2 regions of the Paenibacillus sp. FSL F4-0087 genome follow, and region 2 is predicted to be linked to the other one. Evidence: predicted binding sites of a transcription regulator. Region 2 holds the regulator's gene; the other holds the start of a gene.
What was found. The regulator LexA, encoded in region 2, represses DNA repair genes until DNA is damaged. The targets are predictions, from matches to a motif close to CGAACATATGTTCG.
Positions count from the first base shown of each region.

Region 1: recA (recombinase RecA) is a predicted target of LexA. The motif match lies at 2,104-2,117, and genes of this name have one in related genera.

Region 1 is NZ_JBBODJ010000001.1:228,244-235,339, forward strand. It holds gene MHB84_RS01145 (regulatory protein RecX) at 1-633, opposite strand, end outside; gene recA (recombinase RecA) at 970-2,034, opposite strand; gene MHB84_RS01155 (competence/damage-inducible protein A) at 2,274-3,530, opposite strand; gene pgsA (CDP-diacylglycerol--glycerol-3-phosphate 3-phosphatidyltransferase) at 3,638-4,225, opposite strand; gene MHB84_RS01165 (YajQ family cyclic di-GMP-binding protein) at 4,547-5,038, opposite strand; gene MHB84_RS01170 (hypothetical protein) at 5,192-5,392, opposite strand; gene MHB84_RS01175 (helix-turn-helix domain-containing protein) at 5,431-6,495, opposite strand; gene MHB84_RS01180 (DUF3388 domain-containing protein) at 6,562-7,096, opposite strand, start outside.
Region 2 is NZ_JBBODJ010000001.1:5,409,883-5,416,978, forward strand. It holds gene MHB84_RS24915 (CatB-related O-acetyltransferase) at 37-696, opposite strand; gene MHB84_RS24920 (aldehyde dehydrogenase) at 1,246-2,547, shown strand; gene lexA (transcriptional repressor LexA) at 2,661-3,287, opposite strand; gene MHB84_RS24930 (LysM peptidoglycan-binding domain-containing protein) at 3,594-3,971, shown strand; gene MHB84_RS24935 (DUF896 domain-containing protein) at 4,068-4,277, shown strand; gene MHB84_RS24940 (hypothetical protein) at 4,404-4,916, shown strand; gene MHB84_RS24945 (HAD family hydrolase) at 4,945-5,751, shown strand; gene MHB84_RS24950 (ABC transporter permease) at 6,288-7,096, shown strand, end outside.

The DNA.
Region 1 (7,096 bases), 5.2 Mb from region 2:
CATCAAGAAGGGAAGCGTTTTACGTTTCTTCTCCTGGATGTCTCCTTTGACCTGATTCCATTTTTTGCGTCCGGCGGTTAGAGCCGTCTCATATTCCGCATCTGTACTTACACCTTCCAGCGCTTCAGCAATTAGCTCATTGGCAATGCCCTTCTGACGCAGCTCTTGCCTTATCCACAGTTTTCCCTTCCGCTGGCCCTCCATACGCTGACGAGTCCATTCCTTCGCAAACAGTTCGTCATCGACCAAGTTCTCCCGCTCAAGCCGATCCAGGGCCTCTTCAATCAACGATGCAGCAAACTCTTTCTGACGCAGCTTCTGACTTAATTCGTGGCGTGTGCGGGGTTTATGCTCCAGATATCGCAAAGACTGCACATACGTCCGCTGTCGCTCGTCAGCAATAATGATATCTTCCAAGTCCTTTTTCAGAAACGTATTTCCCCGGGTCATCCGATATTTAATCATTACATCTTCAAGCACCGTAATTGAATATAAACCAAAGGTAATTCGGTAACGAGCTTCCCTGCTCTTCGTTCGTTCAACTCGTGTAATGATAAGTTCTTCGTTATCCGGGAATTGGGAGATTCCCTCCAGCTTGGCTTCTTCATATAAATCATCTTCATGTTGATCCATTTCGGTCTCCCCTTCCACATCATTTGATACTTGTATCACCTGGTGTCTACTGATAGCACAGAACAAAACAAAAGACTTTCTTGAATCCGATTAGCAGATCTCCGACGGAGATAACACAGATAAACTGCATACGTTTAGAGCGTAATTTCACAGAGACACCAGATGTAATACAAAAGGCCGGAAACAATGTCCGGCCTCTCCCTAACAGAAAACGTACTAACAGCCCCTGCCCATTCGGACAGAGGCTGTTGGACAGCGCGAGCGCACACCTTACCCCATTAGCCTAGATCTAGATCGAGCCAAGATCACTCAGACAAGTTTCGGGGATTCAGAGCATTACTCGTTAATTTCAAACAATTCTTGTTCTTCTGCCGCTTCTTTTTGTTGATCTTCAGTCGTAGGCACAGGAACTGCAGTAGTCAAGTTGCTGGCTACACGGATTTTTTGCTCGATTACTTGAGCAATATCTTGATGCTCTTTCATGAACTGCTTGGCGTTCTCACGTCCTTGACCTAAACGCTCGCCTTCGTAAGAGTACCACGCACCACTTTTGTTCACGATGTCCAGCTCTGTACCAATATCAATGATACTGCCTTCTCTCGAAATACCTTCACCGTACATAATGTCCACTTCCGCTTGTTTAAACGGTGGTGCCACTTTGTTTTTTACAACTTTGATACGAGTACGGTTACCGATGATGTCATTGCCTGATTTAATACTCTCAATACGACGTACATCCAGACGTACTGTAGAGTAGAATTTCAGGGCACGACCACCAGGTGTTGTCTCCGGGTTACCAAACATAACACCGACTTTTTCACGAAGCTGGTTGATGAAGATTGCGATGGTTTTGGATTTGCTGATTGCACCAGACAGTTTACGCAGCGCCTGAGACATCAGACGTGCTTGCAAACCGACATGGGAATCACCCATTTCGCCTTCAATTTCCGCTTTTGGTACCAATGCAGCAACCGAGTCAATAACGACAATATCTACAGCTCCACTACGTACAAGCGCTTCTGCAATTTCAAGCCCTTGCTCACCCGTATCTGGCTGAGACAGAAGCAACTCATCAATGTTAACACCCAGTTTGCTTGCGTATTGCGGGTCAAGAGCATGCTCTGCATCGATAAATGCAGCTTGTCCACCCACCCGTTGTACTTCAGCAATCGCATGCAATGCTACAGTTGTTTTACCGGAAGATTCTGGTCCATATATTTCAACAATACGGCCTTTAGGCAAGCCGCCTGTTCCTAATGCAATATCCAGAGCTAAGGAACCGCTGGGTATGATTTCCACTTGCATATGAGTCGACTCACCCAGTTTCATGATGGATCCTTTACCAAATTGCTTCTCTATTTGACGGAGCGCCATATCAAGCGCGGCACGACGGTCTGACAATAAGCTCACACCCTTTACTGTTTATAAGATAATGATACCTTGTTTTAACACGTTTGCCAAGCTTTTTTTCGAACATACATTCGTTTTTTTTGTGAAGGCCGAGGCGCCTCTTCCTCAAGCAAACTTTCCATTAAACAGAAAAAAGAACCGTAAACAAGGCTGTAAAGCCTGATTCTACGGTTCTTCCGTCTTCCTTTATTATACTTGCTTGCCTTAGCAAATGCAATCCGAGCTATGAACTAGTCCATCTCCACAAGTTTGCGCCACAAACGGTAAAGAATCGCCTTCGCTGAACGGATCCGCACCGTCTCCCGATTGCCATTAATGCGCAGTTCATGAATTTCTGTCTCTTTACCACGTTGAGCCAGAGCGATGAAAACAAGTCCTGGTGGTTTGCGTTCAGAATAACCAGGTCCCGCTACACCTGTAACCGACAGACCGAAGTCGGCATCCCCAATCATGCGAATCTGTTCTGCCAGCACTTTGGCGACTTCCGGACTCACTGCGCCCGGTGCATCTTCACCTTCTAGGTAGGCATGTGGCACATGGAGCAGCTTCTCCTTAATTTCATTGGAGTAACATACTATTCCACCCTTAAGCATCGAAGCACTGCCAGGGACTGACGTCAGACTTTGCATGACGAGCCCTCCTGTGCAGCTCTCAGCCGCGCTAAGGGTCAGACCCATATCAGACATCATCGTTACAATTGTGTACTCTATAGGCACATCCTCGTTCGCGTAGAGATGCTCTGGCAATCGTTCCCGGATCTGAACTTCCATTGCGTCCAGCTTCAGCTTCGCCTCACTCTCACTTGGAGCCTTTGTAGATACACGTACCGTAACTTCTCCCTCACTGGCATAAGGAGCAATCGTTGGATCTGTCTGCGTATCAATCAGATCCAGGAGTCGGTCTTCCAATGCCGATTCTCCGATCCCTGCAAACTTCAGCATTTTTGAGTAAATCGGCATTTCTTCTGTTAGTACATGCTGGAACAGCCAAGGTTTAACTTCCTGTTCAAACATTGGAATCAGCTCTTTCGGCGGTCCAGGCATCACTACATAATGTTTGCCATTGTCGGAAATCGCATTTCCTGCGGCAAGGCCTGTTTCGTTCGCCAGCGGTGTCCCACCTTCTATAACGATCGCCTGACGGCGATTATTTTCGGTCATGTCCACATTACGATCTCTGAAGAAGCTCTCGATTTTGTCCATAGCCATTCGATCTATATGCAGCTTGCGGTTCAAGACCGCCGCGATCGCATCCTTGGTCAGATCATCCTGTGTGGGACCGATGCCCCCGGAAAATAAAATGACGTCTGCACGACCCTGGGCGATGCGAATAGCGTCACTTAGTCGATTAAGGTTATCACCAACCACCGTTTGGAAATATACATCAATCCCGATCGCAGCCAATTCACGGGATAGATATCGGGCATTGGTATTCACAATTTGTCCAAGCAACAATTCTGTGCCAACTGCAATGATTTCTGCCTTCATTCAGCATCCTCCTGTACACGTGGTGAGTGATCAAAGGGCAATAGGATAATTTCCTATTGCCCTTCGTACAAATGATTTCTTCATGCTTACCCATTTAACCTCAAACGTTACGCTTTTGATAAATGAAGCAAATTTTTGTTTTTGATAAAGTAATCAATACCTGACCAAATTGTAATGATCGCTGCAGCCCAAACGGCAATAACGTCCATGTGAATACCCGTAAATGAGAACGGGAAATTATTCAACAACAGCAGCACAATCGCCACAATTTGCACGACGGTTTTCAGTTTGCCCCAGGCACTTGCTGCAACAACCGAACCATCCAATAATGCAATCTGACGCAAGCCGGTAACCGCAAACTCACGACTAATAATGACCACAGCAATCCAGGAATCCAACTTGCCCATTTCCACAAGTGAAATCAGCACCGCAGTAACCAACAACTTGTCAGCCAGCGGATCAAGCAATTTCCCTAGGTTGGTGACCATATTATTTTTCCGCGCCAGATAGCCATCAATTCCATCCGTGCTTGCTGCAATGATAAAAATGACAGCAGCAATCAACTGATTATACGGAAGTGATAAACTTCCCAATTGCAACGGCTCTGGATAAAACGGAAAATCTACGAGCAGGAACACCATCAAAAAAGGGATTAAGCAAATTCGTGCAAGCGTAATCCGGTTGGGTAAATTCACAAGACGCCCTCCCTCTTATCCTCCATTACTCCAAACATTCATCTTAATCCCGTATTCATCATCCGGAACATGAAATGTACAGTTTCACTGTCAATCAGCACTAAAGTGCTCTCACTATGTAAAAACGCAAAAAATAAAGTCAACCGTTCAAACGCAAAACCGTTTTAACGTTCCGGTGACTTTCAGAAGATGTACTGCTTTTCACAAAGTCAGCAAACGATGATGACTGGGCTTTGATGCTTATCTGCCAGCAATGCACACTTAGTATAATATACGCCAATTGTAGTGTCAAAAAACATACCTTGCTACAAAGAGGAGATATTACTTAAAGTTTGTATATTGCAGATCCAGAGGTAGATTGGCACCGTTCAACAACTGCATAACTGCTTGCAAATCATTCTTACTTTTACCTGTTACCCGGAGCTGATCTCCCTGAATCTGACTCTTCACCTTCATCTTAGAGTCACGAATCAGAATATTAATTTTTTTAGCGATATCCTGATCAATCCCCTGCTTGAAATTCAAACGCTGGCGGACTGTACCTGAAGAAGCTGGTTCTACTTTTGCATAATCAATGTTTTTTAGAGGTAAACCCCGCTTAGCCATCTTGGATTGTAATACATCGATAACAGCCTTGAGTTTGGTCTCATCATCAGATACGATCGTTAACGCATCCTTATCCAGTTTCAGACTGCTCTTGCTGCCCTTGAAGTCATAACGCGTGCCAATTTCCTTTTCCGTTTGTGTAACGGCATTTGTCAATTCCTGCAAGTCCATTTTGGACACGATATCAAATGAATTTTCTGAACTCAAACCAGTCACCCTTTCAGTTAATCATATGTTCTGTAACATTATAGAGGATACGCCAAGCAAAAGTCTAATTTTATGAGGTTTTTCAAAATAAAAAAGCATTTTTGGCTGCCACTTATGATGGTTGCCAAAAATGCTTTTTGTGCGGCTGTCCTTCTAATAACGGCTGCGATTAGGTTGTCTGAACATGTCAAGCACACCCAGAAGTACATGTGCAAGTCCAAAACCCAAAATTCCGTAACCCCAAGCAGTTGGAGTCAAGTAATAACCCAGGAGGCTGACAATGATCCCCAAACCTGTTACGATCCAGCTGACTGTCACAGCCATCCACCTCACTTCACCAAAAGTTGACTGCAAGTTGAAGACAAGGTTAGTGTCTCCCGCAGAAACTTTGGTTATTCGCCGCTAGTGCCGGTGCTTCCTTCCGTATTGCTTCCTGTTTCATTCGTCGTTGTGCCTTCAGTACCAGTGGAGGACGTATCCTCACCAAGTCTTAACCGAATGCGGTTCGTCGCTTTCCCGTCTGTCACAACCTGCCCTGCAACCTCAATTGTGGTCGCTGCAGCGTAACCGGACTTAATGTACATTCCTGCACTGTCCAATTCAAAAGTATAACTGTCTCCCTCAGCGGTGTTGCCGTATTCCAACTTCTCGCCACTAGAGTTCTCGCCCTTGTATACTTCCAGCCAACTATGCCCCGTTGCTTTAATTGTAACCGTCACAGGCTGCCCTGCACTGCCGTTCACTTTGAAGTTCGTAATATTGCCTGATTTTCCGTCTTCAGCAACAGTTACAGAAGCTGGCTGATTGTCTGTTGGGTTCTCTTCATTTTCACCCGTTGTTTGACCATCCGTCTGTCCGTCAGTTTGTCCGTCAGTTTGTCCGTCAGGCTGCCCCTCTGCTGTTCCGCCACCGTTACCGCCTGCTTCGCCTTCATTCGTTTCTCCGCTACCTGGTTCATTAGCTGGAGGATTAGAAGCTTGGCCATTATCTGTAGGCTCATCCGGTTTATCTTGAGGTTGCTGCTGGCTGTCTGTGATCTTCGTCTGATCCAGCCCTTGTGTATCCGAATCATCTTTGTTCATCACTACATACACGTACAACAGCACAAGAATTAATACCGGAAAAGTCCACATCAGCGCAACAGACATCCAGCGGTTACTGCGCTCTACCGGGCGGCTTGAACGCTTTTGAATAACTGGCTCCATGGTTGCTTCCGTTTCTTCTGCAGGTACATCTTTCTTATGTCCCTCCAGCAGCTCATCAGGATTTAGTCCCACCGTTTCCGCATAGGTTTTGATAAATGCACGCACATAGAAGCTGCCAGGCAGCACTTTGTAGTCTCCTGCCTCTATTGCCTCCAAATACCTCTTGCGAATTTTAGTCATTTCCTGTACATCGTCAAGACTCATCCCTTTTTGCAGCCGGGCCTCCCTTAACTGCTGACCCAGTTCAGACATGCCATCTCCTCCTTATGTTTATCTCTATGGTTGTTGCTTATCTATTTCATGATCCCGTACGGAGCGTTACAATTCGTCGGTGTAGCTGGCCGTAAACGTATCATAAATAATTTCTTCATTCGGATTGTTGCGCAGTTCAATAATAATGTCAAAATCATTAAAATCATATTCAGACTCCTGCACAAAAATATCCGGATGTTCAATAACCTTGGTGCTTGGCATCGTCATGATGTCCTGTAACAGATTATAATGCCGTTCGCTTGAACGAATCGTACTGACAATTCCGTCAATGATAAACACATTGTTTGGATTCAATTCGTCTTCTGACATCTGGCTTCTTATGGTCTGACGAAGAAGTGTGGAGGAAACAAACGTCCAGCGCTTCATCGCACATACGCTGCCTGCAATAATGGATTCCGTTTTGCCTACACGTGGCATTCCACGCAAACCAATGACTTGATTGCCTTCCCTCTTAAATACTTCACCCAAAAAGTCCACAAGTAACCCAAGTTCGTCCCGCGTAAAACGAAATGTTTTGCGATCATCCGAATCACGATCAATATAACGACCATGACGGACAGCGAGAATATCTACCAGTTTC
Region 2 (7,096 bases):
GAATAATATTCTACCTAGCTTTATATCTATAGGAACTCAGTCCTTAATTTCTGATAAGTAGTGCTCATATAACTCGTTAATTGAAGAACTAGAAAGTAAGTGAGTGACTGCTTCAATTGATTCTCTTTTCCAATCAAACCAGCGCATTTCTTTTAACTTCATGATTTCTTCTTCTGAGAAACGCTTCCTAACTTCTTTTGCAGGATTGCCACCAACTATCGTGTAAGGGGCGACATCTTTTGTTACAACTGAGCCTGCTGCAACAATCGCACCTTCACCAATGGTAACACCAGGCATAATCATTGCATTCATGCCGATCCATGCATCGCTTTCTATAATGGTATCTCCCTTGGGTGAGAAGGAATGGCTAATTTGATCAGCGAACGGATAAACAGTGATCCACTCCGCATGATGATTGTTATTTCCTCCCATAAGAATAACGACACCGGCTGCGATACATACATAATTACCAATAATCAATCGATCTATTTGCCATCCAAATTCCTCAATGGGGTTGAATAAGCTCCTGGATTTGTCATCTCCCCATAAATATCTCACACATCCGTCTTCAAAAGATGAATTGTTATCATAATAACCGGAGTAATAAGAGTAATCGCCGACTTCGATTAATGGATTGGTTACAATATCCTTTAAATACTTAATTTCAGACCAGTGATTAAATTGGTTTATATTCATTTTAGTTTCCTCGCTTCTAAGTTTTATTTCTGAGTAACTTAGAAGCGTGATGCGGTAGCCACATTCTTTAGTTTTTTTAGACGACGAATCATCTGAATCATCCTTCCTTAAGATATGAGGGCGATTATAACAATGACCTCCTTTTTTGTCAATCCTATTCTAATAAAGAGATGTCAGTGTGGATCCTCCCTCAAAGTATATATAATGAAGAAAAAATTCAGTGAGAGAAAATATAGACAGAACACGTGCCCATCATTTGGAAGGAAGGATACATTATGTTTGACTAAAACGGGGACGGGAATAAGAATGTAAAGAGGAAGCTGGCATTCGTAGCATAAGTTTTGGCATATTAGTGTTGAGGCTTTTTATGTAGTCAATAAGAAATAGAATGGTTAATTAAGATATGATCATATCGTTGAAGCGAGAGTATGTTTAAATTGTTTGCTCTGTATTTACAGTATCTATATGTTGATAGTTTCATATAATTGCGTTATAATTCATTTATGTTTTTAAAAATTAAATTTTGAACAATTAATTGGAGATGTTAATATGGAACAAGAGAAGCAACTGGTTGCCGCACAGCGGACATTTTTTTATACAGGACAAACGAAGTCTATTGAGTACCGAATTCGTGCTCTTCAGCAATTGAGACAGGGAATTGAGAAGTATCAGCAACGTATTCTTGACGCACTTCGTGCGGATCTAAATAAATCTGAAACAGAGGCTTATGGCTCTGAGATTCGGATCGTGTTAGGTGAACTGGATTTTGCATTGGAACATTTGAAGGAATGGGCTACACCAAAACCTGTACCTACAAATTCTGCTATACCCGATGGCACAAGCTTCATTTATCCTGAACCTTATGGAGTTGCTCTTATTATTGCACCATGGAACTATCCGTTCCAGCTGGCTTTCGGCCCTCTAATTGGAGCCATTGCTGCGGGTAACTGTGCCATTATAAAACCGTCAGAATTAACCCCAGCCGTGTCACGTCTAACTTATGATTTGATCCATGAGATATTTCCTAGTGAGTACATGGCAGTTATGGAAGGGGAAGTTGAGACGAGTACGGCATTGTTGAAAGAAAAGTTTGATTATATTTTCTTTACAGGCAGTACAGGTGTTGGTCGTATTGTTATGAAGGCAGCTGCTGAGCATTTGACTCCAGTTACGTTAGAACTAGGCGGTAAAAGTCCGGTCATTGTTCATCAGGATGCGGATTTGAAGCTGGCGGCTCAGCGCATTGTCCGCGGTAAATTCCTGAATGCTGGGCAAACCTGTGTTGCTCCGGATTATTTGCTTGTACACGAGCACGTACATGACAAATTACTTGAATTGATCGCTGCAGAAATTCAGGATAAATTTGGAGATGACGTGATGAAAAATGCTGATTTTCCGCACATTGTCAATGCACGTAACTTTGATCGTTTATCCGTTTTGCTCCAAGATGGCAAGGCAATAATCGGTGGGCGTTCTGAGCGTGATCAGCTGCTCATTGAACCAACAGTTCTCGGGGAATTGGATTGGAAATCCCCAGTGATGCAAGAAGAGATCTTTGGTCCAATTCTTCCTGTATTTAAGTATACCGACCTCGATCCCATGCTAGATGAGATTGTTCGTCGTCCAAAACCACTGGCATTATATCTCTTCACTCAGGATGAGGATCTGCAGAATCAGGTTCTGAATCAAGTTTCTTTTGGTGGTGGTTGTATTAATGATACCTTGTCTCATATGACATCACATTATCTCCCGTTTGGCGGCGTAGGGGAAAGTGGAATGGGTTCTTACCATGGTCAACAGAGTTTTGAAGTGTTCTCTCATCATAAAAGCATTCTTAAACGCAGCGAATAATCGACTAACGTAGAACAATATATATTGTATAAGAAAAAAAGAGGTTGTCCCGTTGAACGGGACAACCTCTTTAAGTATCTTATTGTGAGACTTCTGTAAAACTAGAATACATATTAATGAATATCACGGAAAAGGCCGATGACTTTGCCCAGGATGCTAACGTGTTTCAAACGCAACGGTTCAAAAGTCGAATTTTCCGGTTGAAGACGAATATGATCTTTCTCTTTGTAGAACGTTTTTACCGTTGCTTCATCGTCTTCAGTCATGGCTACTACGATATCGCCGTTATCTGCAGTTTGCTGCTGACGTACGATAACATAGTCTCCGTTAACAATGCCTGCTTCTACCATACTGTCTCCTACGACAGAAAGCATGAATACTTTCTGTTCGCCTACATAATGCGTGGGAAGAGGGAAGTAATCTTCGATATTTTCTGTTGCTGTGATCGGAACCCCTGCAGTAACTTTACCCACGACAGGAATGCGAGCAACGCTGTGAGCAAACTGATGTGAATGCTCTGACTCTTCCTGGCTGAGAAGTTCAATGGCTCTTGGTTTGGTTGGGTCACGTCTAATCAGACCTTTCTTCTCCAAACGATCCAGATGTCCATGTACTGTAGAGCTGGAAGCCAATCCAACGGCTTCACCAATTTCGCGTACGGAAGGAGGATACCCCTTCAACCGGACTTCATTGCGTATAAACTCCAGAATAGCCTGTTGCCTGCTGGATATCTTCGACATACCGTATCAACCCCATTTTAGTAACGTTTGGGAAAATTATAACATAGAACCTCCGTTCGTACAAACATAAGTTCTAAATAAAATGCCATAAAATCAATGTTTTTTTGCGAATTAAGATGAAAATTTTCTTTTGGTCTAATCAAATACTGCAAATGACAGTTCCCTTTTCAATAGAAGAAAGATATTGGAATGTAGGATGCAACAAAAAAAAGCGAACAATTGTTCTAAAAAGTTATTGTGCAAAACAAGTGTTCGTGTTATATTGATTTCAACGGATAGGAACAAACGTTTGGAGGTCGATATTTAATGAGATATTCTACTTATCAAAGCATTTACGAACCGGTGCGTTCAGAAGTGGTTGAAACTAACATAAGGAATTTTAAGAAGGTTTTTGTAAAAGGTAATGTCCCAACTTGGGTCTTGAAATTAATAATCGTAAGCTTAATTATACTGGTTGGATGCAGTACAGTACTCACTGTGTTCGCTGGCAATGAGAACGATTTATTGCCTGGAGGGAAGATGGCAGTTTCACAAGGAGATACACTATGGAGTATATCATTAGATCACAAACCTGAAACAATGGATACACGTGTATATATAGAAGCAATTAAGAAAGTGAATCAACTTCAGTCAACTTCAATACAAGTGGGGCAAGTCTTAATACTGCCTCAAATCACAGAATAAGACTGCATATCCACACGCACTAATGCATGTCAGCTTGACAAGCTGCCCTTATCATGTCAAAGTTAATAAGACTTTGTATTTTTGGAGGGGACAAGCTTGGATATAGATAGTCTGGTAGCACGTATTAATGAATTGGCCCGTAAGCAAAAATCCACTGGATTGACAGAGGAAGAGCTTGCAGAGCGTGCCAAGCTTAGAGAAATCTATTTGAATAACATTCGAAGCAATTTCAGACAGCAACTGGATTCGATTGAAATTGTAGATGATGAGAACGATCAGGGCCACCAAGGCAAACTCAAACATTAAGGAAACCTAATGATATCAATATGATATTTAGGTTTCTTCCTGTTATCTAGAGGTTGCAAATTATAGGGGGAAATGTTGGTTTGCAGTTATGTAAGCCGATACAAAGAACATCTAAGGGGGATTCTCATGTCGCGTTCGTTCGAGAGAACGGTTCGGAAAAATTCTAAGCAGTTGAATCAGCAACGCAAAAAAAGCGGTAAACCGATTTCCGGTACACCAGGTGAGGACGTATTTAAAGGACGCAGCCTTCTGTTTCCTATTTTTCTGATCGGACTAGCATTCCTGTACCTCTTTATGAGTACATTTCTTGTCAAAGCTCCGATGACCACTTGGGACTGGGTGACCATGTTGCTGTACGTATTTTTGGCAGTCATCTTCATGCTCCGTCGCCCTTATGTCAAAATAGGAAGTAATCGGATTTTGACGACAAAAGGGAACCGCGAGCGTTCAATTGGAGTCGATGATATCGTGAAATTCAGAATTGAGCCAGGTACGGTTGTAATTGAGCATAATGCACGAGGTAAGAGATGGGTATTTACCAAACTACTTAATCGTTATGATACCGATGCAATCACTGAACGTCTTCTGAAATTCGCCAAAGCACATCAGATCACCGTGGAAACATACGAGAAAAAGTAATTATTGCATAAAGGGGAAGATGACCGAAATGGCGTTAAAAGCGATTTTGTTCGACCTAGATGATACTTTACTGTGGGATGAGCGCAGTGTTCGAGAAGCCTTCCATGAGACTTGCCTGATTGCAGCTCAAGAGACGGGTATTAAACCCGAAGACCTTGAAGAGGCTGTTCGTAATGAGGCACGTAATCTGTATGAATCTTATGAAACTTTTTCGTTTACCAAAATGATTGGGATTAACCCGTTTGAAGGTCTTTGGGCTAACTTCACAGGTGGCGATCAGCCGGAGTTTCGCCAGTTGGAGCAACTTGCACCCGCATATCGTAAAGAGTCATGGCGTCGCGGCTTGTTAAAATTGGGTGTTGATCGTGAAGATCTGGCGGAACGACTTGCCTCACAATTTGGGGCTGAGCGGAGATTAAGACCCCATGTCTATGAAGAAACGATGGAAACATTGAGTCATCTGCAAGGGAAGTTTAAGCTTTTGCTTTTAACCAACGGCTGTCCTGCTTTACAACAAGAGAAACTTGATGGCGTTCCTGAATTGGCTCCTTTTTTCGATGAAATTATTATCTCGGGTACGTTCGGTAAAGGAAAACCTGATCCTTCGATCTTCGAACACGCATTGAGTAAGCTGGGAGTTCAACCTGAGGAAAGTATGATGGTTGGAGATAAGCTTACAACTGATATCCGTGGAGCGTTGTCTGCAGGTATTCAATCTGTTTGGATTAACCGCGAGAATAAAGAGAACACCGAATCGTATGTGCCTGACCATCAAATCAAGCATTTATCCGAATTGGAACGAATCATTGCTGAATTCTCAATAAGTGCATCATAAACCGTATTTTTAGTGCACTACTCAAACATTGTTAGGTTTTGTGAGATGTATTTTATCCATAAAACCTAACAATGTTTTTTTGTTTTGGGACAGTTTGAACTATACCATAATAACAAAATATAATTTTTTTTACTAAAAGTTATTGAAATTATAGAACTACTGATTTAGAATATAACTAACATACTAGTATGACTAGTATGCGAATGAATACAGCGAATATCTGTTGACTTACTTGAATGAAGTGGAAACGGGAGTTATTCGCTATAATTTTCACATCTTTTGTAAGCGCTTTACATAATCGAAGTAAACTATCTAGTTCTGGAAAGGCAACATGAAGTGGTTAGTACGAAAATGAGGGGAAGCATCTTGACCCTCTAATGATTTTCAAAATTGATATCGCTTACATTGGTTTGGTTTATTCTGCAGGTGGGGGTGAAGTGCATCTGATTACTTGTCTTCTACAAAAAGAAGAGATGATAAGCATTGATCGAAAACGCTTTTATTTTATTAAGCTAAGGATCGGAGTGAAATAACATATGGAGTCGGAAACCGCTAAAACCACGCTAACGATGACATCTTTACGTAAAGAAAGCAGGTTGAGAACTATTACAGCTCTGCTTCGCAAAGATTGGCAGCTGTACTCACTGTTAATTCTTCCAATTATCTATCTTATTATTTTCAAATATGGGCCCATGCTCGGTAACGTAATCGCATTTAGACGATTTGTACCGGGAGGCAGTATTTTTGGAGAGACGTGGGTTGGATTCAGGTATTTTCAGATGTTCATTCAAGACCCAACCTTTTGGAAAGTATTTGGGAACACACTTATGCTCGGTGGACTTGCGTTACTTTTCACCTTCCCAGTTCCGATCATTTTTGCATTGCTGCTGAATGAGGTGAAAAGCAAACGTTTCAAAAAGTTTGTGCAGACCGCATCGTATCTTCCGCACTTCTTGTCCATCGTTATCGTTGCCGGAATGATTCTGCAATTAACGGCAGTTAATGGCTCTATTAACGGAATGGTATCATTCTTTACTGGAGACAGCATTCCTTTCATGCAACGTGCGGAATGGTTCAGAACAATCTATATCACCTCTGAGGTTTGGCAAGGTATGGGGTGGGGAGCCATTCTATATTTGGCTGCATTAACAACAATTGATGATTCTTTGTATGAGGCTGCGCGGATCGATGGTGCGAACCGTTGGAAGCAAACCCTCCATATAACCATACCAGGCATTTTGCCAACGATCGTTACATTGCTGATTTTGAACATGGGTAATTTCCTTGCGGTTGGATTTGAGAAAATCTTGCTCCTTTACAATCCGCTGATCTACGAGACATCTGA